2 regions of the Staphylococcus sp. MSU001 genome follow, and region 2 is predicted to be linked to the other one. Evidence: riboswitches for the same ligand, from Rfam matches in the RefSeq annotation. Region 2 holds a riboswitch; the other holds the start of a gene.

Region 1 (16,949 bases), on a different contig from region 2:
ACGTTTGGTGTGACTTCTTGCCTATTAAAATATTATAGATACTTTTATTGGTTTTGTAGTTAAATGCATGACTCATGGCATATGATAGTATATTGTACAAATTAAACCCTCACTCTATAAAACGAATAAATTGAAATGTAATCTATCGATGTCTACAATTGTATTTACAATACTAGTGTAGCATTTTTATCAAAGGAGGCGAATAAATATGGCAAAATATACAATCGTTGATATGGATACATGTATAGCATGCGGTGCTTGCGGTGCAGCTGCTCCAGATATATATGATTACGATGATGAAGGTATTGCATACGTAATTCTCGACGATAACCAAGGTACTGCTGAAGTGCCTGAAGAGTTATATGAAGATATGGAAGATGCACTAGAAGGTTGTCCTACTGACTCAATCAAAATTGAAGACGAACCATTTGATGGTGACGCACTGAAGTTTGAATAATATATGATTCTTAGAATACATAAAAATTAATCTAAATAATTTATTACTATTTATAGTATATCAATTTGTATGAGAATTAATTGTTAAGTTAACTAGCTATAAACAATAAAATAATAAGCTATTAGATGAATTGATCCCCAAATGAATTGTTTAATATGATTCATTTGGGGTTGTTTATTAGTAATTATTGATAACATTTTATATGGCTCATTAAAATCAGTGTTCTATTTGATAAGAAGTTTAAAATCATAATATCTTAAAGCGTTACGCTCACTATTGTTAAATTGTTTATGAGTTACATTTTCTTTATATCTTTAGAAACAACATAAAGACAATGTCCACTTTTGAATATGAACATTGTCTTTATAATAGATAAATCAAAAAAGTTTAAAATGTTTTTTATTTAATGATATGTCTTAGTCTTCTAAATAACAACACAAATATAATGGAAATGATTATGCCTTTAATTAAATTAAAAGGTATGACTCCAGACACAATAACAATTTTTACGTTATTAAGCACATCACCTAAATTAAATATCATTCCATATAATGGAAGTAACACAAAATAATTTAAAATGCTCAAAACAATAGTCATAACGATTGTACCTGTAATTAATCCATAAATTAAAGAACGATTATTTCTTCTTTTTCTATAAACATAGTATGATGATAGCAAAAAACTGACGCCTGCTATAAAGTTAGCTACTGGTCCAACAGGATCCCCTATATTGAATAGAAAATTTAATATATTTTTGATGAGTGCAACGATAATCCCAGCAATAGGACTTAAGAGGAATGTTGCTAATAATGTCGGAACATCACTAAAATCGAGAGTTAGATACGGTGGAATAAATGGCAATGGAAACTTGATGAAAGTTAACACAAACGCTACCGCACTTAACATACTAATTGTAATCAAACGTTTGTTTTGTTGCATATATAATTTTCTCCTTCCATTCATCTTACTTAGAAAAGGAGGAAATTTGTACAACAAAAAACCTCCATCTTCTCCCATCCAGACTATACTGTCGGCTTCAGACTTTCACTGAATCAAGACAAAGCAAAAATTAATACGTTGTCGTCGCAGGCTTAAATTACTGCCGGTTGGGAATTACACCCTACCCCGAAGATGAATATATCAATTTTATTTTAAATTTATATTACATGATTAATTTTAAAAACTCAATATTTCTGCTTACTGTTAAAATAATTTTTAGACTTTAATAACAAAATATGAAGTCAATATATAACTTGGATTTAAGTTTTAACACATAAAATATTTACCAATAAATAGACTTTATTGATTCTGGAATGATATCTTTAAACTTGTAGAAGTTATTCAAATAAAATGATAATTAAATTTATGTTCAATTTAGTTATCAACTGAATATATACAAAATACGCCTGAGACATCACTCTGTGTCTCAGGCGTATTTCATATATTAATTTTGATGAGTAGCATTATAATTTCTCTGTTTTCAAAATGATTATTAAAACAGACAATTTATGAAACTTTTCGATTTCTAACTAATTTGCTTTGATTTAGGTAGTCTAATAATAAATGAAGTACCTTTGCCTAATTCGCTCTCAACATCAATACGTCCACCGTGTTCTTCAATAATCATTTTACAAATGAAAAGACCTAACCCAGTGCCTTGCTTACCTCTTTTTCGAGCAGCGTCTACTTTATAAAAACGGTCAAATACTTGTTTCAGATGTTCCGGCGCTATACCAGTACCTGTATCAGTTATTGTTAAAATATTGAAATCTGAATCTTCATCAATAGAAATCTTTATAGAATCACCAGCTTGCGTATATCTTGTTGCATTATCAATTAAATTAGTTAATACTTGGTCCATTCTATCCATATCATAGTTCCATAATTGTTCTTCATTATTAGAATCAAACGTCATTGTTAAACCTAACTCTTCACTTTGCATGCGATATTTAGACTCCATTTTATCAAGAAGATGCTGAATAGGTTGTAATTCCTTCTCAACTGATAATCCTTCAGCATCCATACGAGCTACATTTAGTAACTCATTGACTAAACGATTAAGTCTCTTAGATTCATCTAAAACGATTGCTAATGAGTCACGTATTTCATCTGGTTCGGTAACTATACCGTCTACTATGGACTCAGTGTAACCCTGTAATAAAGAGATTGGCGTACGTAATTCATGTGATACATTTGCTATAAAATCTTTTTTCATTTGATCAAGATTATGTTCGTTTGTCATATCACGGATGACCATGACAATACCACTTCTACCATTCGTTTGAATTCTATCTATATAACTGGAGATAAATACATAGTATCTTGTATTAATTTCTAATTCTAAATACTCATTCTCTTGTGATTCAAATGTTGCTTCAATTTGCTGTTCAATAGATTCTTTTGAAAAATCATCAATGTGACGCATAATATCATCAGCCATCTTGTTCGACAATATGATTTCACGTTGATTATTAATACCTAGAACGCCTTCTACCATAGAGTTTAATAATGTATCTCTTATATTCTTAGATGAAGAAATTGCTTTGATATGCTCTTGAATTTCAACGTTCATGTTGTTAAATGCACGTGATAAATCACCTATTTCATCTTTAGTAGCGACAGTTGAAATTTGACTATAATCCCCTTCAGAAACTTTTTGTGCTTGAGTTTTTAATTGACGTAAGGGTTTTGTTATTCTATTAGATAAAAAGAATGCAAATATTGTGCTTGCTATAGTAAATATAATAGCGGTTATTAAGATAATAATTGTAATAGCATTATTTGTATCTTCGATAGATTTCAAATCTTTATATATAAAAACACCACTATAATGGCTCTGAGCACCCTTTTGAGCTTTCATTGGGTATCCTAACAAAAGATAAGATTGAGAATTACCTTTATTTTTTATTGTAATATTTTGGGTTTCATACTCACCTTCTTTAAACACTTTTTTAAATTTAGTACTCTTTTTTATTTCATTGAACATTTGTTTTTTAGTGTCTTTATATGATGAGTCTGGTTTCTCGCTCATGTCGTTCATAATAATGAGACCACCCGGTCCATCAATGAGTGTTTGGCTATTTTGGATAGCTAACGTTTTGTTATGAGACTTCTCAACAAGTGAACTAATTCTTTTGGCATCTTCTTTAATTGCATATTCTGTTTCTTGCGTAAAGTAATATTGTATAAAAGTGATTAATGAAACACTTAATAAAATTAAAACTGTCGCTACTATTAAAATAATAGTTAACCACAGTTTTATAACAACACTATTTAGTCGGTTCATCACTAGGTTTTACCTCAAATTTATAACCGACACCCCACACAGTTTGTATCATTTGTGCAGCATCACTTGATACTCGATTTAACTTTTCTCTAAGTCTTTTGACATGAGTATCTACTGTACGCAAGTCCCCATAAAATTCGTAATGCCAAACCTCTTTAAGTAACTGTTCTCGATCAAATACTTTATTTGGAGTTTTAGCTAAATAGATGAGTAATTCATACTCTTTAGGTGTTAGATTCACTTGTTGATTATCCGCAAGGACCCGATGAGCGTCATTATCAATCACAAGATGACTAAATTCAATAATATCGCGTGCGTGCGGTTCGCTTTGCTCAGTGTTTGCAGTTTGTGTGCGTCTTAATAACGCCTTTACTCTCAATACTACTTCTCTTGGTGAGAAAGGCTTCACAATATAATCATCTGCTCCCGATTCAAATCCTTCAACACGATTTGTTTCTTCACCTTTTGCAGTAAGCATGATGATAGGTGTATCTTTATGTTCTCTAAGTTTAGAGGCAACTTCAATTCCATCCATTTCAGGAAGCATTAAATCTAAGAGGATGCACGCATAGTTGTTTTCAAGAGCAAGCTCGTAGGCTTCTTTACCATCTCTTGCTTCATGAATTTCAAAAGATTCTCTTTCTAAATATAATTTAAGTAATCTTCTAATTCTATCTTCATCATCAACGATTAAAATTTCGTTAGTCATACTTTTTACTACCTCCTACACTTGCTGTTAAATACATTTGTCATTATATCTTAAATACATTTGTCATTATATCATAGGTTAACGATGTTGAGTGACTCAAAGGTTAACCTTGTGAAAAAAATATCAATCTAAATGGTGATTACATCTTTTTAGTGTTTATTTACCGTTTTCAGCCAAATGTCTTAATGTTTTTACTTCATGTGGTGTAAGAACTCTTCCTTCACCGGCGTTCAAACCTTTTAAATCTATGGGACCAAATTGAATTCTTGCTAACTTATTAACTTGATGACCGAAATACTCAAACATACGTCTAACTTGTCTATTTCGCCCTTCACTAATTGTAATTTCAACTAAAGTCGTATTTTTCTCTTTATCTTGCTTTTTTATTTTAACTTGTGCTGGTTGTGTATATCCATCTTCTAATTCTATTCCTTTTTCAAGTTGCTTAATTTCCTCTCTCATTAAATAACCTTTTAATTTAGCGACGTATTTCTTTTTAATGTGATATCGAGGATGTGTCATCAAATTAGTAAATTCTCCATCATTAGTTAATAATAAAACTCCAGATGTGTCATAATCTAATCGTCCAACCGGATAAATACGTGATTCTAGATCATCAAAGTAATCCGTAACCACCCTACGTCCACGATCATCAGAAACACTCGTAATGACTTGAGTTGGTTTATAAAACAAAATATAAATTTTGTCTTCTTGTTCGATTTTAATACCATCAACTTCAACTAAATCTGATGGCATCACTTTGGACCCTAATTCTGTTACAGTTTGCCCATTGACTTTAACTCGTCCTTCAGTGATAAGTACTTCTGCTTTTCGACGAGATGTATACCCGCTTTTAGCGATTCTTTTTTGTAATCTTTCTTTTTCTTTACTCATTTGACTCTCCTTTTTGGTTAACTAAATTACTAAAGAATTCATCCATTTCTGCCTCATCTTCTTCTGTAGTAGGTAATGCATCTAAGTTTTCGATTCCAAACACATTTAGAAATAAATCTGTGGTTAGTAAATGATGGCTTCTAGAATGATCAACATCTTTTGCTTCTACTAATCCTCTAGCAATTAAAGTTTTTACAGCTCCATCCGAATTAATTCCTCTAATCATTTCTATATCTCCACGTGTCAGCGGTTGATTATATGCAATAATAGAGAGTGTTTCCATTGCTGCTTGGGATAATTTCATTTTAGACTTTTCTTTGACTAATTGTTCTATATATGTAGAAGTTTCTTTTTTTGTTGTAAGTACATAAGTTGACCCATATCTTTGAATTGTTAAGCCATGTGAATGATATCTACTAACTAAATCTTCTAATTGATTGAGGTTGATGTCTAATATGTCAATAATTTGTTTTTGCTCTAATCCTTCATCGCCGGAGGTATATAGTAATGCCTCAAGTATTGCAATATTATCCAATGCTATAGTTCACTCCTCTTATTATGTCAATATCATCAAATTGTTTTGTTTGTTTGATATTAACTATTCCTGATTTTGACATTTCTAAAATTGCCAAAAAATGAGTAACAACTTGTTCGACCGGTTCATGAAATGTAAATAAACTGAAAAAGTTAAACGATTCATGTTGTTTTAATCGTTCGGTAACCTGGGCTGTCGCTTGTTGAATCGTAAATGTTTCTTTTTTAATTTCTACAGATTTAGGAGTGTTAAGTTCAACCCGATTTTTAACTCTTTGATAAGCTACAATCAATTCAGTTAAATCAATCGTTTGATTAGGATCCCACGATTCATTTGTCTCTAAATGAGTAAGGTCCGTCGGATGTTTAGTAAAATAAAGATCGCGTTCTTCTTTCATAGTATTTAATATTTCAGTATATTCTTTATAGTTTTGATACTCAATAAGTCTTCCTACTAAGTCCTCACGAGGATCCTCTTCTATATCTTCTTCGATGCTCGATTGAGGCAATAGTAATTTACTTTTAATCATTAATAATTCTGATGCCATTACTAAATATTCACTAGCAACATTAATTTCTAGCTGATTCATCGCATGAACATATTGCATGTACTGTTCAGTTAAGGCTTTCATAGGGATATCATAAATATCAATTTCATATTTTTGAATTAGATGCAATAATAAGTCTAATGGACCATTAAATGCATCGAGTTTTACTTCATACATTACATCTACCTCTATATCAAATTGCGTCGTTAATGCATATTTCACTAAATTATTATAGCATGAATACATATAACTTTTAAATTATGGGTGAAATCTAATGGAACAATCATTAATGGATTATTATTATCAGTTTCATAAGCATCAACATTACTTTCTATGTCATGATATTTTAGAAGATGCTTGGAAATCACAAAATACTTTTTCAAAACATGATGCAGTGGTAAGTCTGATTTTGTTTGCAACAGCTAATTATCACTATCGACGTGGGAATTTAAAAGGCGCATTAAAATCTTTTGAAAAAGCGTTATTAACTATTAACCACGCTAAAGATGCGACTCAATTACACCTTAATATCAATGAATTTGAAGAACTTATTATGAAAAGGATTGAAGCAGTTAAATTACAAAAACACTTTACTCCGTTACAATTACCTATTGAACCAGAGTTTCGGACACTTATTAAACGTAAATATCCGGATTATTTATTTACTTCTCAAATAATTAAGGAACCTTATATTGTTGATCATCATATTAAACGTGACAGAACTGAAGTGATAAAAAATAGAGAACGTGCTTTATTCCATAGACAGTATCGAAATAAAAGTAATAAAAAAGACCAGTAGATTTATGGTTGGCTATTAAACATAAATTTACTGGTTACAAATTCCTATATTACTAAGCTCTTGGATGAAACTGCGTATACATTTTTCTGATTTGTGATTTGGATACATGTGTATAAAGTTGGGTTGTAGAAATGTCAGAGTGACCTAGCATTTCTTGTACCGCTCTTAAATCTGCACCATTTTCTAAGAGATGTGTTGCAAAAGAATGCCGTAATGTATGTGGTGTAAGCGTCTTATTGATATTAGCTTTCAAACCATATTGTTTAATGATTTTCCAAATGCCTTGTCTTGATAAAGATTTTCCGTGCATGTTAAGGAATAGCGCTTGGGTTGTGGTTTGTTTGAGTAATTGAGGTCTTACGGTTTCGATATACGTAGTTAAATATTCGATGACGGTATCTCCTAAGGGGACAATTCTTTCCTTGTTCCCTTTCCCGAACACTCGTACAAATCCCATCATTAAGTTTACGTCTTCAACATCCAATTGAATAATTTCAGTTACACGCATACCTGTGGCGTATAAAAGTTCCAACATCGTACGATCACGATATCCATTATTCTTGGCTAAATCAGGCGTTTCCAGTAATGCTATTACTTCGTCTATTTCAAGCACATCTGGCAGTTTCTTTTCATATTTGGGCGTTTCTATTAAAACAGTTGGGTCTTTGGCAGCATATTTTTCGCGTAATGCAAACTGATGAAAGCTTCTAATTGTAGAAATAAACCTTGCGAGAGATTTTGAAGATTGCCCCATATCTATAAGGTGGCCAAGACACTCTTGGATAATTTGTCTATCAATAAAATCGATATGTGAAATCTTGTTATCTTCAAGATAATCTTTATATTTTTTTAAATCTCTTCGATACGCCCCTATAGTATTGTTACTTAATCCTTTTTCAATTTGAATAAAATTTAAATATTCGTCAATGATATTATTCATGTTAGCACCCCTATTGAAGCGGTAACTTGTCTGTTGGCTAAGTTATTGCTTATTTTTGGCTTGGCATTCAGAACATACACCGTGAAACGTTAAACGGTGATCTAAAATCTTAAAATTAAACTCATTTTCAACACGATTTTCAACCTCAGGTAATAAGTCTTCTTCAATTTCTTCGACTTTACCACATTCCATACAAACAAGATGATGATGGAAATGCTTGGCACCTTCTTTTCTTAAATCAAAACGAGCTACACCATCACCAAAATTTATTTTATCTAGCACTTTTATTTCAGCTAGCAATTCTAAAGTTCTATAAACGGTTGCTAACCCTATTTCTGGAGCCTTATCTTTGACTTTTAAGTACACATCTTCTGCGCTAAGATGATCTTTCTCATTTTCAATTAATACTCTAACAGTTGCCTCTCTTTGTGGAGTCAATTTATATGATGATTGTTGTAATTGCTGCTTCACGCGATTTAATCGTTCTTCCACGGAAGCCTCACTCCTCTACTAAGAATTATAATCATTTTAATTTAATCCATGGTTCATTTAATAAAATACCAATATTGTCGGTAAAAAGCAAGAAGATTTGCTTATTATTTAGAATGATTATAATTTAATAATAGATGTTGCAACGCAATGATTGTTTTGGCATCCTCAATTTTATTATCTTTTAGCAATGAATCTATTTGATTTAAAGGTACTTTTTGAAGCTCGACAAATTCATCAGCATCTAAATTGGTTTCTCCAATCGTTAATTGGTCTGTAAAGTATATAGAAAGTTTTTCACTTGAAAATCCAGGAGACCCGTACATATTAGTGACAAATTGCAAATCTGAAGCAATATATCCTGTTTCTTCTTGTAGTTCTCTAATAGCCGCTTCTTTACGATCTTCACCCTGTTCTAATTTACCTGCAGGAATTTCCAAAAGTGGTTGATCTGCAGCCTTACGAAATTGTTTAACTAATAAAACTTCATTTTCAGGTGTTATTGCACACACTGCTACCGCACCATGATGAAACACAAGTTCACGTTTAGAAGTACTGCCATCGGGTAATTCAACATCATGTACTTCTAAATCAATAATACTACCATTGTAAATAACCGTTCTATCGATTGTTTTTTCGTTTAATCTCATATTTAAACACGTTCCTTTTAATTGTTTTTATAAATTGATAAACTGAATTCGTCAGTTAAAGTGTATCGAAAGGAGACTGGACATGCAAAAAAATATTCTAAAAAGTGGCATCGAAATTTCTGAACTTGGGTTAGGTTGCATGAGTTTAGGCACAGATTATAAAAAAGCCCAACCTATTATTGAAAGTGCAATTGATAATGGTATTACGTATTTTGATACTGCAGATATTTACGATCAAGGAGTTAATGAAGAAATTGTTGGTAAAGCATTAAAAAAATATCAAAATCGTGATGACATCGTTATCGGAACTAAAGTTGGAAATCGATTAACTGACGATGGACATATGACGTGGGATCCTTCGAAAAAACATATTAAAGAAAGTGTTAAAGGATCTTTGAAACGATTAGGATTAAACCATTTAGACTTATATCAATTACATGGCGGAACAATAGACGATCCTCTGGACGAAACTATTAGTGCATTTGATGAATTAAAGCAAGAAGGATATATTCGTGCATATGGAATTTCATCTATACGCCCTAACGTGATAGACTATTATCTTAAAAATAGTCAAATTGAAACACTTATGTCCCAGTTTAATTTAATAGATAATCGTCCTGAAAGTCTTATTAATGATGTTCATGATAAGCAAGTTAAAATTCTAGCACGTGGCCCTGTATTTAAAGGTTTATTAACTTCAAAAAGTGTTGATGTTATAGATGAAAAATTTGAAAACGGTGTGTTAGATTACACTCAAGACGAATTGGGTAGCACGATTGCTTCTATTAAAGAATTGGAAAGTAATTTAACCGCGTTATCATTTAAATATTTAACTTCTCATGATGCTATGGGGTCAATTATTGTAGGAGCTAGTAACGTTGAACAACTTGAAGAGAATGTCCGCAATTATTATAAAGAAATCAGTTTAGATCAAATCAAATCCGCACGTAATAGAGTAAAAGATATTGAATATACACAACATTTGAAATAAAAGGATATTAACCAACTTTTTAAATACCTAAATGACTATACTTAAATAAAGAGATCCAACAGATAAAACGGTTAAATGACGTCTGTAGGATTTCTTTATTTTAAGGCAATACTAATACCAAAAATCATATTGACAACGTTGATAAAATCCCAAGATGAGGTTTTGAAAGATCATTTGTAAAAATGTCCATTCAGTCAATGTTGTTTTTTTCCTTAAACTTTATTTTTAAATAGTTTTGGACAAAATTTTTCTAGTGTACGTGGACATAATTGATAAAATTTAAGCATTATTTGCATCCATGATGGTTGATTAATTTCAATTTTATTTAGTATTATTCCTTCCACTATTCGCTTGGCAAGTTGTTGTGGTTGCATCATCATGTGTCTATAATTTTTAAAATACTTAAGAGTAGGATTTGCGTTTTTATGGAATGGTGTATCTATTGGACCGAGCTGTGCATTGAGTACTTTTAATTCCGGTTGTTCTAATCTCAATGCATTAAGCACGGCGCTAAACCCTGCTTTCGATGCACCGTAATGGGCCGCATTAGCCTGAGAAACTAAAGCAGCTTGACTAGATATACCAACGATATATGCTGCTTTTACTAATTGGGGTTGAATCACTTTGTATAACAAATTAAAATTTGTAAGATTAACCTCGTAAGTTTCTAATATTTCACGAGTTGAATGTTCATTTATAGACTTAAAATATCCGACACCTGAACTATAGATGAAACCATTTATAGGTGTGGTTAAAAACGCTTGTAATGATTCAATATCTTTTCGTTGCATTAAATCACATTTAATCACATTGATATGTTCAGGTTTAAAATAGTTTTCTTTGATTCGATTGAACTTATCGATATTTCTTGCAAGTATAGTAACATGGGCGCCTCTTTGAAGTAATTCATTGGTTATTGCATACCCTAACCCACTCGTTGCTCCAGTTATAATAAAGTGTTTACCTATCACGTCGCTCCTCCTTTATGTATATTTTAATAACAAGCTTAATAAAGTGTGATAGCATTCAATTTTATTTGTGTGTAATATTACTTAACTATGATATATGATACTATATATGCATAACTTTAAGTCAATGAATAGTATTCAAAATTGAAGGAGTTGAGATGAATATGAAACTTGTATTTTATGGCGCTGGTAATATGGCGCAGGCAATTTTTACTGGAATTATTAATTCCAACAATTTAAATGCAAATGATATTTATTTAACTAATAAATCCAATGAACAAGCATTAAAAAGCTTTGCAGAAAAATTAGGGGTTAATTATAGTTATGATGATGAAGCATTACTCAAAGATGCCGATTATGTATTTTTAGGTACAAAGCCCCATGATTTTGAAAATTTAGCTAATCGTATTAGAGAACACATTACTAATGATAATAGGTTTATTTCTATAATGGCAGGTTTATCTATTGATTATATTCGTCAGCAACTTAATACCAATAATCCATTAGCTCGTATTATGCCAAATACAAATGCTCAAGTTGGACATTCGGTTACTGGAATAAGTTTTTCAAATAATTTTGATCCTAAATCTAAAAATGAAGTGGATGAATTAATCAATGCATTTGGATCAGTTATAGAAGTCTCCGAAGAACATCTACATCAAGTTACTGCAATTACAGGAAGTGGGCCGGCATTTTTATATCATGTATTTGAACAATATGTAAAAGCAGGTACTGAATTAGGTTTAGAACGAAATCAAGTCGAAGAATCTATACGCAATTTAATTATTGGAACAAGTAAAATGATTGAGCGTTCAGATTTAAGTATGTCTCAATTAAGAAAAAATATTACATCTAAAGGTGGTACTACACAAGCTGGACTTGATGCACTATCTCAATATGATATTGTGTCGATGTTTGAAGATTGTTTAGGTGCAGCTGTGAATAGAAGTATGGAATTATCACATAAAGAAGATGAATAAATAAAAACGCTTTTCTCCTAAGATAGTATTCTGAGAGAAAAGCGTTTTATTATATTTTGAAGGTATCGAAATCTTTAACGAAATAAAAATTTGGAGAAGTTTGATTAAGGGATAACTCATTGTATATTGATGTAACTTCATCAATGTTATATCTGTTACTGATATGAGTGATAAGACTTTTATTTACATTGGCTTGCTTAATTAGATTAAATACATCGTCTATATGACTATGATGGTAATTATTAGCAAGTTTCTTATCTCCTTCAATGTAAGTTGCTTCATGAATCATTAAATCAGAGTTGTTTGCTAATTTATATTCATTTTCACACGGTTTTGTATCACCAAATATACTGATAATTGGACCAGGTTTAGCTTTACCTTTAAAATCATCTGAATTGTAAATTAATCCTTTATATTCGAACGTTTCTTGTAATTTGACTTCCTGATATTTTGGACCAGGTTCTAGTCCAATATCTCTCAAGGCATCTACATTGATTGTACCAGGCGTGATTGGGGCTTCAATACGATATCCGAATGAAGGAATGCCATGGTTAAGCATTTCAGCTTGTACAGTAAAACCATTGTGGTGATACGCTAATTGTTGATTGATTTCGATATAGGTAATCGAATAATTCAAATGCGATTCAGAAAGTTGTAAAGATGTTTCGATGTAATTTTGAATCCCTTTAGGCCCTATAATAGTAAGGGGTTTATTTTCTCCACCTTGAAACGAACGACTTGTTAGTAGTCCAGGGAGACCAAAAATATGATCACCATGCATATGTGTTATAAAAATATGATCTATCTTCCCTAACTTAATAGAATGTCTTAAAATTTGATGTTGTGTTCCCTCGCCCACATCAAATAACCATATCGAATTTGAATATGGTTCTAGATTTAAAGCAATGGATTGTGTATTTCTCTCTTTCGTCGGTAACCCAGCACTTGTACCGAAAAATGTAACTTCCATGCTTCATCCTCCTCTTCTTAACTCATTTTATCATACGTAAGAATAATTTCTAAATCAAGAAATAAAATATAATTATAAACTATTATCGCATAATCATTTTTGATATTATTTTATTAAGCGCAAACTTGTGTCTCATATTTGTTAAAGTTGATTTTTAAGTCATAAAGCATTTTTCAATTTATTTTACTTAACTTTAAGCAAATATAATGACCTTACGTTGTGATTATCATATAATAAATTAATCTAGTATGTTTTGATATGAATTAAAATTACATTCTTATCAAATGAAATCCATAAGCATATTTAACTATGTGATTGATTTACTTTTAATACTACGCAATAAAAGTATCGTAACTAAAATTATGTTTAATCATAAAGTATATCATCTTTTATTATATTTATTTAAGAATTGAGGTTTTAATCTTGAGTACTAAACAAAAACACATTCCTTGTTTGATTACAATATTCGGTGCCACAGGAGATTTGAGTCATAGAAAGCTATTTCCTTCTATATTCCATTTATATCAACAAGATAATTTAGATGAACATATTGCTATTATTGGTATAGGACGTCGCGACTATAATAACGAACAATTTCGCGACCAAGTTAAAGCGTCAATTCAAACTTATGTTAAAGATACAGATAGAATTGATGAGTTTATGACGCATGTTTTTTATCATAAAACTGACGTGAGTGATAAAGATAGTTATCAGTCATTACTTCAATTTAGTGAGCGACTAGATTCAGAATTTGCTTTAGGTGGAAATCGTCTGTTTTACTTAGCGATGGCACCACAATTTTTTGGAGTGATCTCAGATTACCTTAAATCTTCTGGTCTTACTCAAACTAAGGGCTTTAAACGCTTAGTTATAGAGAAACCATTTGGCAGTGATCTTAAATCTGCTGAATCATTAAATAATCAAATAAGACGTTCGTTTAAAGAAGAAGAAATATATCGGATAGATCACTATCTTGGCAAAGATATGGTGCAAAATATAGAAGTATTACGATTCGCAAACGCAATGTTTGAACCTTTATGGAATAATAAATACATTTCAAATATTCAAGTTACATCATCAGAAGTATTAGGTGTCGAAGATCGTGGTGGGTATTATGAATCTAGTGGTGCACTTAAAGACATGGTACAAAATCACATGCTACAGATGGTTGCTTTACTTGCAATGGAAGCACCGATAAGTTTGAACAGTGAAGATATACGTGCAGAAAAAGTCAAAGTACTTAAATCTCTTAGACAATTAAAACCAGAAGAAGTTAAAAAGAATTTCGTGCGTGGTCAATATGATCAAGGCACTATAGATGGTAAACAGGTTAAGTCATATCGAGAAGAAGATCGTGTAGCAAAGGATTCGGTTACACCTACATTTGTATCGGGTAAATTAACAATTGACAACTTTAGATGGGCTGGAGTTCCTTTCTATATTAGAACAGGTAAACGCATGAAATCAAAAACGATACAAGTCGTAGTAGAATTTAAAGAAGTACCTATGAATTTATATTATGAAACTGACAATTTACTAGATTCCAATTTGCTAGTCATTAATATTCAACCAAATGAAGGAATTTCATTGCATTTAAATGCTAAAAAGAACATTCAAGGAATTGATACTGAGCCCGTGCAATTATCATACGCAATGAGTGCCCAAGATAAAATGAATACTGTAGATGCATATGAAAACTTATTGTTTGATTGTCTTAAAGGTGATGCGACTAATTTTACACATTGGGAAGAATTAAAATCTACTTGGAAATTTGTAGATGCAATCCAAGATCAATGGACAATGGTTGAACCATGTTTCCCTAACTATGAAGCGGGCACAAATGGCCCTCTTGAAAGTGATCTTTTATTAAGTCGCGATGGGAATCATTGGTGGGATGATATCCACTAATATGAATTTTATATAAATATAGATTAGTGTGAATGATGATATCTTAATTTACGCAACGTTCAAAAGAACTTGTAGTGATTTAGGACTATAATCATTCACATTTTTTATATTTTTGCAAAAAATTAATCTAGCTTTAAGATGTATAATATTTAAAAATAATGTACAATAAAGATTATGATTGAATTTAATTGGAGTGAAAGTTTTGGACGTTATCAAGCAAATACAACAAGCAATTGTATATATTGAGGATCGTTTGTTAGAGCCTTTTAATTTGCAAGAATTAAGTGATTACGTTGGTCTTTCGCCGTATCATTTGGATCAATCTTTTAAGATGATTGTTGGTCAGTCACCAGAGGAATATGCACGTGCACGTAAAATGACAATAGCAGCAAACGATGTAGTTAATGGAGCTAGTCGATTAATGGATGTTGCTAAGAAATATCGTTATGCGAATTCAAATGATTTCGCAAATGATTTTAGTGATTTTCATGGTATCTCACCTATTCAAGCTACAACAAAAAAAGATGAACTAAAAATACAGAAACGATTGTATATAAAATTATCAACGACTGAAAATGCACCCTATACATACAGGCTTCAAGAGACTGATGATATATCTTTAGTTGGCTATTCAAGATTTATTCCTACTAAGCAATTATCAAATCCATTTAATATCCCAGACTTTTTAGAGGATTTATTAGTAGATGGTTATATTAAAGAACTTAAACGTTATAATGATACGAGCCCGTATGAATTATTTGTAGTCAGTTGTCCTCTGGAACAAGGTTTAGAAATATTTGTTGGTGTTCCGAGTGAACGTTACCCTTCACACCTTGAAAGCAGATTTTTACCTGGTCGCCATTATGCATTGTTTAATTTACAAGGTGAAATTGATTATGCTACAAACGAGGCTTGGTATTATATTGAATCTAGCTTACAACTAACTTTACCCTATGAGCGAAATAGTTTATATGTTGAGATTTATCCACTTGATATTTCATTTAATGACCCGTTCACTAAGATTCAACTATGGTTACCTATTAAACAAGAAATCTATGATTTAGATGAGGATTATCAAAATTAAGATGTGACATAGAGTTATGAGGTTATCAGTATTATATGAATTGTGTTTTGAATTCCAACTCGATAGATTTGTTGAATTTTAGAATGAAATTCTTTGAGTTGTGTTCAACTAAATTTAGTCGGTACAAACTTAATATAAATGAGTTATGGACTACCAATGTATAGTGAACACGCCAGTGAGGTAATTAACGTCACTGGCGTGTTCATTATTAATTTCTGAATTATCGTCACGGTATTATATTTCAACGACGAATGCTTCATAAGGTTTAATATGGTCTAAATTTATATCATTTAAGTGATAATTATGCAATTTTATATCTACAGATGAAATATCTAATTCAAAAGGTAGGTTTAGTTCTGATACTTCATTTGTTAGATTAGCTACAATTAATACTGTATTGTTTTTAAATGAGCGTGTATAAGCAAAAATCTGCTCATTTTCTGCATCGACCATACTAAACTTACCGTAAGTGTAAATCAAATCAGATTTTTTAAGTTGAATTAACGCTTTATAATAAGAGAGTATCGAAAACTTATCATTTAGTTGTTGTTTAACATTAATTTCTGTATAGTTAGGGTTTACATGAAACCATGGCTTACCAGTAGTGAATCCACCATTGATTGAATTATTCCATTGCATTGGAGTCCTTGCATTGTCTCGGTTTTCCATTTTATATTTATCTAGTAATTGATTGACATCTCCACCTTCTTTTTTGACTATTTGATATTCAGTTTTAACTGCG
Region 2 (16,949 bases):
AGGTTTGCTAATTGTATTTGTTGTTACAGGTTTTATCTTCTTTTCAATGATTTCAGATCAAATATTTTTTAAACATGTCAAACCAGTTGAAAAGGTTGAAAAATTAGATAAAACTTTAGATAAAGCATCTAAAAAGCAAATACACAATTATACGAGCCAACAAGTATCTAACAAAGCTAATACAGCTTGGCGTGATGCGTCTGGTACAGAAATTAAAGAAGCTATGGATAGTAGTAAATTCATAGATGATGATAAACAAAAATATCAATTTTTAGATTTGTCTAAGTATCAAGGCATTGATAAAAATAGAATTAAACGTATGTTGTTTGATAGACCAGTACTACTAAAACATACAGATGATTTTATTAATGCCGCAAAGTCTAAACATGTCAATGAAGTATATCTTATTTCTCATGCTCTATTAGAAACAGGCGCAGCTAAAAGTGAACTCGCTAATGGTGTAGAAATAGATGGTAAAAAATATTACAATTTCTATGGTGTTGGTGCATTAGATAGTGACCCTATTAAAACAGGTGCCGAATATGCTAAAAAACATGGATGGGACACACCACAAAAAGCTATATATGGTGGCGCTGATTTTATTCATAAGCATTTCTTATCTCATGATGATCAAAATACACTTTATAGTATGAGATGGAATCCTAAAAATCCGGGTGAACACCAATATGCTACTGATATAAAATGGGCTGAAAGTAACGCGAATATCATTGCAGATTTCTACAAGAACATGAAAACAGAAGGTAAATACTTCAAATTATATGTTTATAAAGATGACGATAAACACCAAAAATAAATTAAATAGTTAAACTAAACACCACTAATAAAAGTTGTGAAGTTAATCGTGCTAATTAAAATTAATTTAGATTTAAGCAATAGTTAACTTTCAATAGTTTTATAGTGGTGTTTTTAATTTATTGGATTAAATGTTGAATTATTCAGCTTTGTTTTTTCGCGATAGTATTGTAAACAGAACTGCAAAAGCAATTAAAACTTTAACTATAAATTTCATAAGCTTCACCTCAAATAAAATTTTAGCATACTATTTTAAGATTAAAAGGCAATCAAATAGGTAATATAGATATAGTGAAAAAGTGTACAATAAAATGTAACTACTAATAATAAATACATAAGGATGATTGATATGCGTGTAGCAATAATAGGTATGGGAACAGCTGGTGTAAGTGTGTTACGCCAACTCGTTAAACATGAAAACTTTTCTCAATTAAAAGTAGATGTATATGATGATGATAGAAATATGGGTCAAGGTGTTCCATTTCAAAATGATAGTAGCGAACTACTTATTAACATGCCATCAAAATCTATGAGCTTAAATCTTGATGATGACCAAGAGTTTTGGAAGTGGTATCAAAATCAGACAGAATTCAATTTTAGTAATCCTCAATATTTGCCTAGATTTGTATTTGGTCATTATATGAAGTCTTATTTATCTTATTATAATGACCAATTTGATAATTTAACTATTATCAATGATAAAGTACAAGAAATTTTTACACAATCCGATGTTGATGACACAGATTTAAAATATCATGTATGTACATGTGATGATGAAAAAGAATGGCGTGAATATGATTATTTATTTTTAACTTTTGGAACTTTTAGTTACCATGACCCTTATGATTTGAAGGGAACTAAAGGCTATATCCAAACGCCTTATCCTACATATCATACACTTGATAATGTTAAAGATTCAGATCGAATCGTGATTATTGGAACAGGGTTGGCTAGTTTAGATGCTGTGAGATATGTAGCTGCACATCATCCATATTTACCCATTACTATGACAAGTCGTTCCGCAGCATTGCCAAGTGTTAGAGGAAAAATGACTAAAATTCAGTTTACGCATTTAACTAAATCACGATTTAATGGAATTATGAAAAAACACTTTGGTAATGTACCATTAGAAAAGGTAGTTTCATTATTTTTAAAAGAATGTGAAGATTATGGAATAGACTTTAAAAAACTTATTTATCGTAGAACTGGAAACCATGTGAAAGACTTGGAGTATGATTTGAATCATGAAGAAGAAATAGGGATATTCCAAAGTATCATTGAACATTTAAAAGAAAATTTAAACTGGATTTGGAATAGTTTGAGCGTTAAAGATCAAGAAACTTTTAATCGTAAGTACACTAAAATCATTCAATTAAATTCTAATCCAATGCCTCCTAGAACGGCTCGTTTACTAATTAAGTTAATACAGAATAATGAACTTGTCATTAAAAAGGGACTAGAAGACATAGTTCATAAAAATGAGCAATTTATGTTAAAGTATAACGACACCACGCAAAATTATGAGTTGTTTGACATTGTTATTAATGCTACAGGTTCTAAAACACATCTTTCTCAATTAGATGAGGATGATCAATTAATTTTAAACTTAGAAAATAGACAAATTGTCCAACGTCATCCTATGGGTGGCATTCAAATTATCCCAGAAACAAATCAAGTCATAAGTCCTAGATATGGGACCTTAAAAAATGTGATTGCAATTGGACAAATGACCAACGGTGTCAATAAACTTAGAAATGGTGTAAAGATGATTGTTAATCAAGTTGTTGATACAGTATCTCAATTATATATAACACAGGAAAATCGAAATAAGTAATATGCATTTAGCGTGTTTGTGAGTTTAATATATCTTCATAAAATCATTGAATAAAATAAGCTATAAAATTGTATTTTAAATTTAAATATAGTAAGATTTAAAATGTAGTGAAGAACTACTGGACTCAATTAATCATAACAATTTCATATATTTCTTTCGGGGCAGGGTGAAATTCCCAACCGGCAGTAAATTAAGCCTGCGACCCACTAGTATTGTTTTTTTGATGTTAGTGGCTGATCTAGTGTGAATCTAGAGCCGACAGTTAGAGTCTGGATGGGAGAAAGAAGATGAATTATCGACTTACACAAATTCGTGTAGTTATGATAAGCGTATTGTATACTTACGTGCAATTTTAAGTATGCCAATAGGCTTATTTAAAGATATAGATATCTCCTTATGCCTACAGTATAGGTATAAGGTTTTTTTTGAGGTGATCAATTGAGTAGATTTATGGATGATGCTATTCAACTAGCAAAAATGGTAAATGGACAAACAGGTGTTAATCCTCCAGTAGGATCCGTTGTTGTTAAAAATGGTAGGATTGTAGGTTTAGGTGCACATTTAAAAAAGGGAGATAAACATGCTGAAGTACAAGCTATTGAAATGGCAGGTTTAAAAGCCCAAGGTGCTACCATATACGTTTCATTAGAACCATGCACACACCATGGTTCAACGCCACCTTGTGTGGATAAAATTATTGAAGCGGGCATATCAAAGGTCATCTATGCTGTTAAAGATACTACTTTAGTAAGCAAGGGTGACGAGATTCTGAGAGAAGCTGGTATAGAGGTTGAATTTCAATATAATGAAAATGCAGCTACACTATACCGTGACTTTTTTACTGCTAAAAGAAACGAAGTTCCGGAAGTAACTGTAAAGGTCTCATCTAGTTTAGATGGTAAACAAGCAACAGACTTTAATGAAAGTAAGTGGATAACAAACAAAGAAGTTAAAGAAGATGTTTATCAATTAAGACATGAGCATGATGCAGTTATTACTGGGCGTAGAACCATTGAAGCAGACAATCCATTGTATACAACCAGGGTTCCTGATGGAAAACATCCGATTCGTGTTATTCTCTCTAAGACAGGACAACTCGATTTTAATCAACAAATATTTAAAGATACTGCATCGGAGATATGGATTTACACTGAAAATGAAAAATTAAAAACAGATAAAAGTTTTATTAAAATAATAAATATAAGTAATTGTGATACAACGACAATATTACAAGACTTATATCAAAGAGGTATTGGGAAACTGCTAGTCGAGGCAGGCCCAAATATTACTTCGCAATTTCTCCAATCCAAACATCTAAATGAACTCATTTTATATATAGCCCCGAAATTAATTGGTGGTTCTGGCAAACATCAATTTTATAAGACTGACGAAGTGATTGATTTGCCTGAAGCAACTCAATTTGAAATTGTTGATTCCAAGTTAATTAATCAAAATTTAAAATTGAAATTACGAAAGAAGTGAATGTCTATGTTTACAGGTATCATTGAAGAAATAGGTACTGTACAACAAGTTCGCTCTGAGCAATCAGTAAGAACGCTTGAAATTAAAGCACAAAACATTTTAGTTGATATGCATATTGGTGATTCAATAAGTGTTAACGGTGCATGTTTAACTGTGATAGATTTCACTGATTCAAGTTTTTCAGTTCAAGTCATCAAAGGGACTGAAAACAAAACATATCTTGGAAATGTTCAACGTAATACAGAAGTTAATCTCGAAAGAGCCATGAGTGGAAGTGGGAGATTTGGTGGACATTTCGTGTTAGGTCATGTTGATGAGCTTGGAACAATTTCTAAAATCAATGAAACTGCTAACTCAAGAATTATTTCTATTAAAACAACTAAAAATATTTTGAATCAAATGGTCAAGCAAGGTTCTATAACTGTAGACGGAGTTAGTCTTACTGTATTTGATTTACATGATCATACTTTTGATATACATCTTATACCAGAGACACGTCGATCTACTATTCTTTCATCTAAAAAAGTGGGCGACAAAGTGCATTTGGAGTCTGACGTACTATTCAAATATGTTGAAAACATCATGAATCAAAATCAATCGCAGATAACGGAAGAGAAGCTTAGAGCATTTGGTTTTTAGGAGGAATATCACATGCAATTCGATACAATTGAGTTGGCTATAGAGGCTTTAAGAAATGGAGAGAGCATTATTGTAGTTGACGATGAAGATAGAGAAAATGAAGGAGATCTTGTAGCTGTTACGGAATGGATGGATGATAATACCATTAATTTTATGGCTAAAGAGGGTCGTGGTCTGATTTGTGCACCAATTGATAGATCTATAGCTGAAAGATTAAAACTACAATCTATGGAGCAAAATAACACAGATATTTATGGCACACATTTTACTGTAAGTGTTGATCATTATAAAACTACTACAGGAATCAGTGCACATGAACGTACACAAACGGCTAGAGCACTCATAGATGAAAAGACTAATCCTGAAGATTTTCATCGTCCGGGGCACTTATTTCCACTTATAGCAAAAGAAAATGGTGTGTTAACACGTAATGGTCATACTGAAGCTGCCGTAGATTTGGCACGTTTAACAGGAGCACAACCAGCTGGCGTAATCTGCGAAATTATGAATGATGATGGAACAATGGCTAAGGGTGAAGATCTCCAGTCCTTTAAAGAACGTCACCATTTAAAAATGATTACTATAAAAAGTTTGGTTGCCTTTCGTAAGGCTGTTGAACTTAATGTTAATCTCAAGGCAAAGGTCAAGATGCCAACAGATTTTGGTCATTTTGATATGTATGGATTTACAACGGATTATAGCGAAGAAGAAATCGTTGCTATTGTTAAAGGAGATTTAAAAAGCAATCCTAATGTACGTATGCATTCTGCTTGTCTGACTGGGGATATTTTTCATAGTCAAAGATGTGATTGCGGGGCGCAACTTGAAGCGTCAATGAAATATATTGAAGAACATGGTGGAATGATTATTTATTTACCTCAAGAAGGTAGAGGAATAGGGTTAATGAATAAGTTGCGCGCATATGAGTTAATAGAAAAAGGCTATGATACAGTTACTGCAAATCTTGCTCTTGGTTTTGATGAGGATTTGAGGGATTATCATGTTGCAGCTGAAATATTAAAGTATTTTGGTTTAAGTAAAATTAACTTGCTCAGCAATAATCCTAAAAAATTTGAAGGTTTAAAAGATTACGGCATTGAGATCGTAGATAGAATTGAACTTATCGTACCAGAAACGCAACATAACCATAGTTATATGGAAACTAAAAAAAATAAAATGGGACATTTAATATAGGAGGACTCGAAAATGAATTTTGAAGGTAAATTAGTTGGTAAGGATTTAAAAATTGCGATTGTTGTTAGTAGATTTAATGATTTTATTACTACACGTTTACTTGAAGGGGCTAAAGATACACTCATTCGTCATGAAGTAGTAGATACTAATATTGATGTAGCTTATGTGCCTGGTGCATTTGAAATACCACTTGTTGCAAAAAAATTAGCTCAAAAAGGTGAATATGATGCTGTGATTACATTAGGATGTGTGATTAGAGGCGCAACTTCACATTATGACTATGTATGTAATGAAGTAGCTAAAGGTGTTTCTAAAGCAAATGATATTTCAGATACTCCAGTGATTTTTGGAGTTCTAACAACTGAAAGTATTGAGCAAGCAGTAGAAAGAGCTGGTACTAAAGCTGGAAATAAAGGTTCAGAAGCAGCAGTTAGTGCAATCGAAATGGCTAATCTAATTAAGCAAATCAATTAAAAAATAAAGGCATGAAGTAGATATCAAAATACTTCATGCCTTTATTTTTTATGTCTTTTAATGCCAAGGATAAGAGACGTCAATAAAGTTGCAAATATACCGATACCCAAAGTTATCTTTTTTAAGATTTTGGGTTTAGTAAATTCTTTTATAGCTAATGACAAGTTTTGAGGGCGTTCTGCTAGTCTTCTCATAAAGTACGCAAACCAATCATTACCGTATGGTACATAAACTGTAAATAAATAACCTTCATTAGCTATTTTTTGTGCTAATTCCGTGCGGAAACCGTACAACATTTGAAATTCCATTTTATCTTTGCTAATATGATTTTCTTTCATAAATTGTTTGATTTGGTTGATAATTTCATTGTCATGTGTAGCTACAGATGTAAAGTTCTTTGAATTTAGTAGTCGTTTTTTAATAATTCTAATATAATTTGCGTCAATTTCTTCTTTCGATTGATAAGCGATTGATGCATCTTCCTTATAAGCACCTTTCACTAGTCTCAAACGTAATTCAGGATATTTATCAATTAAATCATCGGCTTCATACAGATAGGCTTGAATGACTGTACCCACATTTTTAAATTCACCTTTCAATCTATCAATAATATGTTGAATTTTAGAAAGACTATCGTACTTCTCTGTATCAATATTAATGTGCATCTTTCCATTCTTATCAGCTTTAAGTAAAATTTCTCTCATATTTTCATAAGCAAGATTTAAATCAAATTCACTTCCAAGTTGGCTAATTTTAACTGACATATGTGCCTTAACATTATTGTTATAGATTGCATCAATAATTTCTAAAATCTCTTCTTTAGCTTTAATACTTTCTTCTCTAGTACTAACAAATTCACCCAATGAGTCGACAGTAACTGAAATATTATAATCATTTAAATATTGTATGGTCTCAATTAATTGATGAATCGTATTTCCTGCGACTACACGATTTGCTCCCATTTGAGGTCCCATTTTTTTAGCTATTTTATTAAGATATGTATGATTAGATAACGCAATGAAAAAATCTTTAAATAAGGACATATGCAATACCTCCGTTATACTAAACTATGATATTTTTAAATAGTGTATCATGAAAATTAACATTAAGAAAGCGTTTACATAAAGAGTTTGCACACTTAAAGAGTAATTATACTTTAGGATATATTGGAAGAGTTAAAGAAAACACTTAAATATCTATCAAATTTCACTTAAAATAGCATTCAATATGTTTGATTTGCTATAATTATATTAATAAAGAACATATAAAAAGGGGCAATTAGAAAATGTGGAAGTGGGAAACAGAAAATGACGCAAAAGGCGTTGTTGTCATTGCTCATAATATATTAGAACATACAGGTAGATATGCATATGTTATCACGATGTTAAGAAGAAATGGTTATCACGTTATCATGGGCGATTTACCAGGACAAGGGCAAACTTCACGAGCTCAAAAGGGACAAATAGATGATTTTAATACGTACCATGAGAATATATTAGAGTGGATAAAAATAGCTAATGAATATAAAATTCCAACATTTGTTTTAGGTGTGGGATTAGGTGGTCTCATCATTTTAAATCTGCTTGAGAAAACAGAATTACCTATTGAGGGTATATTATTATTTTCACCTATGTTAGAACTAAAGAAAGACTATAAAGGGCGAAAAAACAAATTGATTTCTAATGTTGGTAAAATTTCTAAAGATACTAGATTTAAAGTTGGTATAACCCCTCATGATTTAACACGTAATGATGAAATTATTGAAGAAACAGCAAATGATGGGCTAATGCTTAAAAAGGTAACATATAGTTGGTATAACCTTATAAATGAAAAGATGAAAGAAACAATGGATCATATCAGAGATATTAAACCTATTTCAGCATTGATAATGTATGGTACCAAAGACAAAATTTTAGAAACTCAATCTATTAATGAAATGAAAGATAAATTAAAGTCGAAAGAGATGTACTTTAAAGTTTGGGATGGATTATATCATGAAATACATAATGAACCTGAACGCGATTTGGTGATGAGATATGTTCTATCATTTTTAAATAATAGTGTAAATACTATGGGTTTTATAGTAAATGAAGAGGAAATTGAAGACATTTAAGTGAGCGAAAGAAAAATGTTATCAATTTGTATACGATTCTATAATGTGAATAAGTAACTCGGTTTTATACCGGGACTATAGTAATGAGTCCGTAGATCCTAAACATCTACGGGCTCTTATAATTCTTAATGATATATTTAGTTTGGTTTAATAAAAAATATATTTAACAATTTGTATAGAAAGTTTTGCCAAAATTATTGCGTTTTAAATGTAGAATTGATATATTTTGATTATATAATTAATTTAATTTTATTATGTATTAACACTAAGTTTTTGGGTTAGAATTTGAGTTGCACTAGATTTAAGATTTGTTTTAAATCTCATTTTTAAATCTTTTTACGGATAAAGTTGATTTTAAGTAGCTCAATCATTGAAATAAAAGGGTATAATTCTAAAGTTTAATAACTTTACCATTTGTAAAATTAAATTTGGGGGAAATGGTTAAGTTAGTTTATAGAATTCACAATTTTTTATTTGGGAGATGTTAATTTTGGCTAATAGTGAAAAGAACAGGGTTTATGGTATTTTACAATTAGAGACATTATTCAAAGAGATTGATTCAATTTTTAATACAATCAAAGAAGAATATGGAATGTCTAAAGAGGAAATTTTGATTTTACTTACACTTTTAGAAAAAGGCTCAATGACTTTAAAGGAAATGGATAAATATGTTCATATTAAGCCGTATAAACGTACACGTACTTATAATAATTTAGTTAATCTTGAGTGGATTTACAAAGAAAGACCTCAAGATGATGAACGTACAGTTATTATTCATTTTAATGACAAGCAAAATTCAAAAAAAGAAGATTTGTTAGAGTTTATTGATGACTCAATTAAAATCAAGTCTGAACCAATGCAATCTAGTTTACAATCTATTTTAGCGGTTTAATTTAACGCGCTTTAAATCTTTAATTGAATAAATTATTTTATTTAAAGCATGAGTACACTTATGAGAATTATTTGTTGAACTATGTATTAAAGAATGTGTTCAAAATTATGATAATCAGTAAACTTAATAGCAATTAAAAGTAAGGTATACTTCATGATGAAATTTATAATTAAAAAAGAACCTGGGACAAAATGTTTGCTTGTCTCAGGTTCTTTTTATGTGCACGTATTCTATGACTGAATTGAAAATATACATGTACAACTTTTTAATTACGCCTTTCAATAGCACAGATAAAAGGAGCGTTATTCTTTTGATTTATGAATTGATATTGCAATATATGAGCTTTATTTTGATCAAAGTTTTGTAAAAATTCAAGTAGTGCTTCTTTTTCTACTTTACCTTCTTCATGACCGTGATATATAACTAATATAATAATTCCTTCAATACTTAAGATATCAAAGATTTCATTAATAGCCATAATTGTTGTTTCAGGTTTAGTGACAATTTCTTTGTTACCTTTCGGTAAATAACCTAAATTAAAAATAGCAGCATCTATGTGGCCATGATATTGGGCAGGAATGTGCAATTTAGCATTTTCATGACCAGATTGGATTAATTTTACATTCGAATAATCTTTTATTTTTTTGTGCGTATTCAAAATTGCTTGTTCTTGTATATCGAATCCATAGACAAATCCATTTGGAACATGTTGAGCAAAATAAGCAGTATCATTCCCATTACCACATGTTGCATCAATTACAATACTATTATGATTAATATGAGAATCAATTAACGATTTAGCGAAGGGTAAAATACGTTCTAGTTTCATGATTGTATACTCTGCTTGTTCATTTTACCTTGATAGGAGTTTCGTCTAGCAAGCTCATTATCAATTTCATTTAATACTTCCCATTTATTAACACTCCACATTGGTCCAACCATTAGATCTATAGGTCCATCTCCAGTGATTCTGTGCACAATCATTTCTGGGGGTAATACTTCAAGTTGATCGCAAACAAGATTAGTATAATCTTGTTGACTCATAAACTCGAGCATACCTTTTTCATATTGTTTAACCATAGGCGTTCCTTTTAGCAAGTGTAATAAATGAATTTTAATACCTTGAACGTCCATCTGAGCGACTTCTTTAGCAGTCTCCATCATCATGTCATAATTTTCACCTGGTAAGCCGTTGATTATGTGTGTACAAACATTTATATTATGCTTGCGTAATTTTGTTACGCCGTCATAGTATGTTTGCATATCATGAGCACGATTTATTAAATCGGAAGTGGACTGATGCACAGTTTGTAAGCCCAATTCTACCCATAAGTAAGTGCGCTGATTAAGTTCAGCTAAATATTCTACAACATCATCAGGCAAACAATCAGGTCTTGTCGCGATTGATAAACCAACGACGCCATCTTCTTTTAATACAGGTTCATATTTTTCTTTTAATACTTCTACAGGTGCATGCGTATTTGTAAACGCCTGAAAGTATGCAATATATTGACCTTCACTCCATTTTTCATGCATTCGTTCTTTTATTTTTTTGAATTGAACTTCAATTGGTTCAGCTCTATTACCTGCAAAGTCACCGCTTCCTGCTGCAGAACAAAATGTGCAACCTCCATGAGCTACAGTACCATCTCTATTTGGGCAATCAAATCCTCCATCTAAAGCGACTTTAAATATTTTTTGACCAAACTTGTTTTTTAAATGATAGTTCCATGTGTGATAGCGTTTATCTTCAAAGGCATACGGGAAATAGTTACCCATAATACATTTTCCTTTCTATTTAAGTTCTAAGTACAGATTTTAACATATTTTAGTGTTATAGTGTCTATTGTAGATTGAGAAAAATATAAAGAGAGGGACTCATGATATGAATATACCTAAATCAGTTTGGTGGCTAGTTATAGGTATGGCACTTAATATAACTGGCGCCAGTTTTTTGTGGCCTTTAAATACAATTTTCATGAAGGAAGAACTTCATAAGAGTTTAACAATTGCAGGTATCGTTTTGATGATTAATTCATTTGGAATGGTTGTAGGTAATTTGTTAGGTGGTTCTTTGTTTGATAAACTTGGCGGTTACAAAACGATTTTAATAGGTACATTTACTTGTTTATGTAGTACAACATTACTCAATTTGTTTCATGGCTGGCCTTGGTACGCAATTTGGTTAGTACTACTTGGATTTGGTGGCGGAATGATAGTTCCTGCTATTTATGCGATGGCAGGTGCCGTTTGGCCTAATGGAGGGAGACAAACTTTTAATGCTATATACTTAGCACAAAATATAGGAGTTGCTTTAGGTGCGGCATTAGGAGGTTTTGTGGCTGAATTTAGTTTCAATTATATTTTTATGGCAAATCTCATTATGTATGTACTTTTTGCCATCGTGGCGATTACACAGTTTAATTTAGAGATTAATGCTAAATTTAAACCACAAGATTCGATAGATTTAAAAAGCAAAGAAAATAAAAAACGATTTACTGCTATGATGCTAGTATGTGCAATGTTTGCAATTTGTTGGATTGCATATATTCAATGGGAAACAACGATAGCTTCATTCACTCAATCAATTAATATTTCAATGTCTCAATATAGTGTATTATGGACAATCAATGGAATAATGATTTTAGTAGCTCAACCGTTAATAAGACCAATTATCATCTTATTAAAAGGTAATTTAAAGCATCAGATGTTTGTAGGTATTTTTATTTTTATGAGTTCTTTCCTAGTAACGAGTTTTGCAAATCACTTTGCAATATTTGTAGTTGGCATGGTCATTTTAACATTTGGAGAAATGTTTGTTTGGCCTGCAGTACCAACTATAGCAAATCAACTTGCACCAGTTGGAAAGCAAGGTCAATACCAAGGATTTGTTAATTCAGCATCTACAGTGGGAAAAGCATTTGGACCTTTTATTGGCGGTATACTTGTAGATACATTTAATATGAGTATGATGTTTATTGGGATGATTATATTATTAAGTTTTGCACTGTTATTTTTAAGTTTCTATGATAAAGTGTTGCCTAAGAATTTTAAAAATCAACATCAATCAAGAGGACGACGAAATCAGAATGGTGTTTAATAATGTAATGATGTTTAATTAACTACTTGCATTCATTGACCATATACAATAATATTAAACACGTATAGTATTAAGCATTTAGAGGCTTTTCTACAGAGAGCTAGTGTTGGTGAGAACTAGTGTTAAGGACTAAATGACTTATTAACATAAACGACATTTAATTAGACATCTCTTACTATTAAAATGAAGTGCGCTAATTGTTAGCGAATAAGGGTGGTAACGCGGCGCAGGTCGTCCCTTTCAAATCATTAATAGTAGGGATGTCTTTTTTATGAATTAGGAGGAAATGTGTTGAATTATAATCATAAGGAAATTGAAAAGAAGTGGCAGAATTACTGGGAAGAAAATAAGACCTTTAAAACGAATGACAATTTAGGACAAAAGAAATTTTATGCATTAGACATGTTTCCTTATCCATCTGGTGCTGGTTTACACGTAGGTCACCCAGAAGGATATACGGCAACAGATATCATCTCACGATATAAAAGAATGCAAGGTTACAATGTATTACATCCTATGGGATGGGACGCTTTTGGTTTACCGGCAGAACAATATGCTTTAGATACCGGTAATGATCCTCGTGAATTTACACAGAAGAATATTCAAACTTTCAAAAGACAAATTCAAGAATTAGGATTTAGTTATGATTGGGATAGAGAAGTGAATACTACAGATCCTGAATATTATAAATGGACGCAGTGGATATTTATTCAGTTGTATAATAAAGGTTTAGCTTATGTTGATGAAGTTGCTGTCAATTGGTGTCCTGCATTAGGTACTGTTTTGTCGAATGAAGAGGTTGTCGATGGGGTATCAGAACGTGGCGGTCATCCTGTTTACCGTAAGCCTATGAAACAATGGGTGCTCAAAATTACAGAATATGCTGATAGATTACTAGAAGATTTAGATGAGTTAGATTGGCCTGAATCAATTAAAGACATGCAACGAAACTGGATTGGACGTTCAGAAGGTGCCAAAGTAACATTTAAAATTGAGCAATCTGACCAAAATATTGAAGTGTTTACGACACGACCAGATACAATCTATGGTACTTCTTTCTTAGTTTTAAGCCCAGAACACCCACTTGTGAATGAAATTACGACAAGTGATAAAGAACAAGAAGTCAAATTGTATCAAAATGAAGCATCAAAAAAATCTGATTTAGAACGTACAGACTTAGCTAAAGAAAAAACAGGTGTGTTTACTGGAGCGTTTGCAATTAATCCGTTCTCTGGCGATAAATTACCTATTTGGATAGCAGATTATGTTTTATCAACTTACGGTACTGGTGCAGTAATGGCTGTGCCTGGACATGATGAGCGAGATCATGAATTTGCTACGAAGTTTAATTTACCAATTATCGAAGTTATAGAGGGTGGCGAAGTTCAAAAAAATGCATACACAGGTGAAGGAAAACACATTAATTCTGGAGAATTAGACGGTCTAGAAAATGAAGCGGCAATAAGTAAAGCGATAGAATTGCTTGAATCTAAAGGTGCTGGTGAGAAAAAAGTCAATTATAAATTACGTGATTGGTTATTTAGTAGGCAACGTTATTGGGGAGAACCAATTCCTATTATACATTGGGAAGATGGATCAATGACTACAGTTCCTGAAGATGAATTGCCTTTATTACTTCCAGAAACAGATGAAATTAAGCCATCAGGTACCGGTGAATCTCCACTTGCAAATATAGATGCGTTCGTAAACGTTATCGATGAAAAGACAGGTATGAAGGGGCGCCGAGAAACCAATACAATGCCTCAATGGGCTGGCAGTTGCTGGTACTATTTACGTTACATTGATCCACATAACGAAAAAATGATAGCGGATCCTGAAAAATTAAAACATTGGCTACCTGTTGATTTATATATTGGAGGCGTGGAACATGCAGTACTTCACTTATTATATGCAAGATTCTGGCATAAAGTGTTATATGACTTAGGTGTTGTACCGACAAAAGAACCATTCCAAAAACTATACAACCAGGGAATGATTTTAGGCGAAGGCAATGAAAAAATGAGTAAGTCTAAAGGCAATGTGATTAATCCAGATGATATTGTTGCATCACATGGTGCTGATACATTACGACTATATGAAATGTTTATGGGACCTTTAGATGCTGCGATCGCATGGAGTGAAAAAGGTTTGGATGGTTCTAGAAGATTCTTAGATCGCATTTGGAGACTTATCATCACTGATGAGAATTCAATCAATAAAAAAATTGTAGATTCTAACGATCATTCACTTGATAAAGTATACAATCAAACAGTGAAAAAAGTAACAGAAGATTTTGATACACTTAGTTTTAATACTGCAATCAGTCAATTAATGGTGTTTATTAATGAGTGTTATAAAACAAATGAAGTTTACAAACCTTATATCGAAGGGTTTGTAAAAATGTTAGCGCCTATTGCACCACACATTGGTGAAGAATTATGGGATCGATTAGGGCATGAAAATACCATTACTTATCAACCATGGCCAACATTTGATGAAAGCTTATTAGTAGATGATGAAGTTGAAATCGTAGTTCAAGTCAATGGTAAAGTTAGAGCAAAAATCAATATACCAAAAGATTTATCTAAAGAAGAAATGCAAACCTTAGCCTTGTCTAACGATAATGTTAAAATGAGTATTGAAGGTAAAGAAGTTAAAAAAATTATTGCTGTACCTCAAAAGCTAGTTAATATAGTTGCTAAATAATATTTTTCTAAAGGAGTGCTATTAAATGGAGTCAATAACAGTAGATGAATTAAAGAAAAAAATATTAGATTCAAATCCAGTTAACATTGTAGATGTTCGCACGAACGAAGAAACTGAAATGGGTGTTATTCCTGGAGCAAAAACAATTCCTATGGATGAAATTCCTGATAATTTGAAAGAATTCAATAAAAATGATACGTATTATATTGTGTGTGCAGCGGGATCACGCAGTGCTAAAGTAGTTTCATATTTAGAAGAACAAGGTGTTCATGCTGTAAATGTCGAAGGTGGAATGAATGCTTGGGGCGATGAAGGTACTGTCATTGATAATATTTAAAGAACTTCGAAGTTGTAGATAACGATAATTCTAAGTTAAAAATTAATACAAATGAGTTTATAATTTATTCTAGGAATTTCTGGAATTAGAATGTATATCACAAATGTGGTCACTGAGTACGATTAAGATTTTGATTTGAAATCTTAATCGTACTTTTTTTGATATAAAAATCATTAAATAATTCAATGTGGATCTCAAAAAACAAATTCTGATATCAATTAAAAATATATTAAGATAAATTTTTATACTACTAGATTTAAAATAATATAGATGATAAAATTAAAAAGACTTTAAATAGTTGTGTTTAATTAAATGAGCGATATTGGGAAGAGTCATTACTTTAAATATTTTTCAAAGTTCATTAGACATACATCATAAAGAATTTACAACTAGGAGGCCAATTTAATGAATCTATTTAGAAAACAGAAATTTAGTATTAGAAAATTTAATATAGGTATTTTTTCAGCATTAATAGCTACAGTCGCATTTTTAGCTCATCCGGGGCAAGCAACAGCTTCAGAACTGGAACCTTCTCAAAATAATGACACTACAGCTCAATCTGATGGAGGGTTAGAAAACACATCTCAGTCTAATCCTATAAGTGAGGAAACAACAAATACATTATCTGAGCAAACAGTACCTTCATCTACTGAAAATAAGCAAACACAAAATGATCCTCATCATAATGCTCAACCAATTGCAATAAATGCTGAAGAAGCTGAATCTGCTCAAACAGCACCTTATACCAATATCTATGAAAATAATGATACGAGTGACAACGGGTTACATGTTAATCAGCCGGTTAAACATCATATTGAAGCCCAATCTGAAGATGTAACAAATCATACGAACTCAAATCATTCAAATTCATCGATTCCGGAAAATAAAGCTACAACAGAATCATCAAGTAAACCTAAAAAGAGAGGGAAAAGATCATTAGATACAAATAGCGGAAATGACGCTACAAGTACAACTCAAAATACGGATCCAAATTTAAGTAATACAGGTCCAAATAGCATTAACACTGTAATTACATTTGATGATTTAGGAATAAAGACAAGTACAAATCGCTCTCGACCTGAAGTAAAGGTAGTTGATAGTCTAAATGGCTTTACAATGGTTAATGGTGGTAAGGTTGGTTTATTAAATAGTGTGTTAGAACGTACAAGTGTGTTTGATAGTGCCGATCCGAAAAATTATCAAGCAGTAGATAATGTCGTAGCCTTAGGACGTATTAAAGGAAATGATCCGAATGATCATGATGGTTTCAACGGTATAGAAAAAGAATTTTCAGTAAATCCTAATTCTGAGATAATATTTTCATTTAATACAATGACTGCTAAAAACAGAAAAGGTGGAACTCAA

The links. A riboswitch is a leader RNA that binds a small molecule or an ion and turns the genes downstream of it on or off. The one in region 2 is predicted to bind FMN.
Region 1: linked by a shared signal. The riboswitch ahead of ACVBFA_RS00485 (ECF transporter S component) and the one ahead of ribD (bifunctional diaminohydroxyphosphoribosylaminopyrimidine deaminase/5-amino-6-(5-phosphoribosylamino)uracil reductase RibD) in region 2 are both predicted to bind FMN.

The regions. Positions count from the first base shown of each region.
Region 1 is NZ_JBRIKK010000001.1:77,017-93,965, reverse strand. Features, by position in the region: gene ACVBFA_RS00495 (helix-turn-helix domain-containing protein) at 1-100, opposite strand, end outside; gene ACVBFA_RS00490 (ferredoxin) at 209-457, shown strand; gene ACVBFA_RS00485 (ECF transporter S component) at 857-1,396, opposite strand; FMN riboswitch at 1,459-1,594, opposite strand; gene ACVBFA_RS00480 (ATP-binding protein) at 1,983-3,743, opposite strand; gene ACVBFA_RS00475 (response regulator transcription factor) at 3,727-4,452, opposite strand; gene ACVBFA_RS00470 (pseudouridine synthase) at 4,609-5,346, opposite strand; gene scpB (SMC-Scp complex subunit ScpB) at 5,339-5,881, opposite strand; gene ACVBFA_RS00460 (segregation and condensation protein A) at 5,874-6,605, opposite strand; gene ACVBFA_RS00455 (DUF309 domain-containing protein) at 6,703-7,227, shown strand; gene xerD (site-specific tyrosine recombinase XerD) at 7,280-8,167, opposite strand; gene fur (ferric iron uptake transcriptional regulator) at 8,210-8,659, opposite strand; gene ACVBFA_RS00440 (NUDIX hydrolase) at 8,764-9,306, opposite strand; gene ACVBFA_RS00435 (aldo/keto reductase) at 9,389-10,297, shown strand; gene ACVBFA_RS00430 (SDR family NAD(P)-dependent oxidoreductase) at 10,510-11,268, opposite strand; gene proC (pyrroline-5-carboxylate reductase) at 11,430-12,245, shown strand; gene rnz (ribonuclease Z) at 12,295-13,215, opposite strand; gene zwf (glucose-6-phosphate dehydrogenase) at 13,639-15,123, shown strand; gene ACVBFA_RS00410 (AraC family transcriptional regulator) at 15,326-16,207, shown strand; gene ACVBFA_RS00405 (glycoside hydrolase family 13 protein) at 16,442-16,949, opposite strand, start outside.
Region 2 is NZ_JBRIKK010000005.1:100,786-117,734, reverse strand. Features, by position in the region: gene ACVBFA_RS03775 (N-acetylglucosaminidase) at 1-814, shown strand, start outside; gene ACVBFA_RS03770 (FAD/NAD(P)-binding protein) at 1,163-2,647, shown strand; FMN riboswitch at 2,796-2,936, shown strand; gene ribD (bifunctional diaminohydroxyphosphoribosylaminopyrimidine deaminase/5-amino-6-(5-phosphoribosylamino)uracil reductase RibD) at 3,086-4,129, shown strand; gene ACVBFA_RS03760 (riboflavin synthase) at 4,136-4,768, shown strand; gene ACVBFA_RS03755 (bifunctional 3,4-dihydroxy-2-butanone-4-phosphate synthase/GTP cyclohydrolase II) at 4,781-5,962, shown strand; gene ribH (6,7-dimethyl-8-ribityllumazine synthase) at 5,975-6,436, shown strand; gene ACVBFA_RS03745 (proline dehydrogenase family protein) at 6,478-7,479, opposite strand; gene ACVBFA_RS03740 (alpha/beta fold hydrolase) at 7,722-8,549, shown strand; gene ACVBFA_RS03735 (SarA family transcriptional regulator) at 9,040-9,441, shown strand; gene ACVBFA_RS03730 (class I SAM-dependent methyltransferase) at 9,707-10,270, opposite strand; gene ACVBFA_RS03725 (TIGR01212 family radical SAM protein) at 10,267-11,220, opposite strand; gene ACVBFA_RS03720 (MDR family MFS transporter) at 11,327-12,541, shown strand; gene leuS (leucine--tRNA ligase) at 12,830-15,247, shown strand; gene ACVBFA_RS03710 (rhodanese-like domain-containing protein) at 15,273-15,584, shown strand; gene ACVBFA_RS03705 (SasC/FmtB family protein) at 15,990-16,949, shown strand, end outside.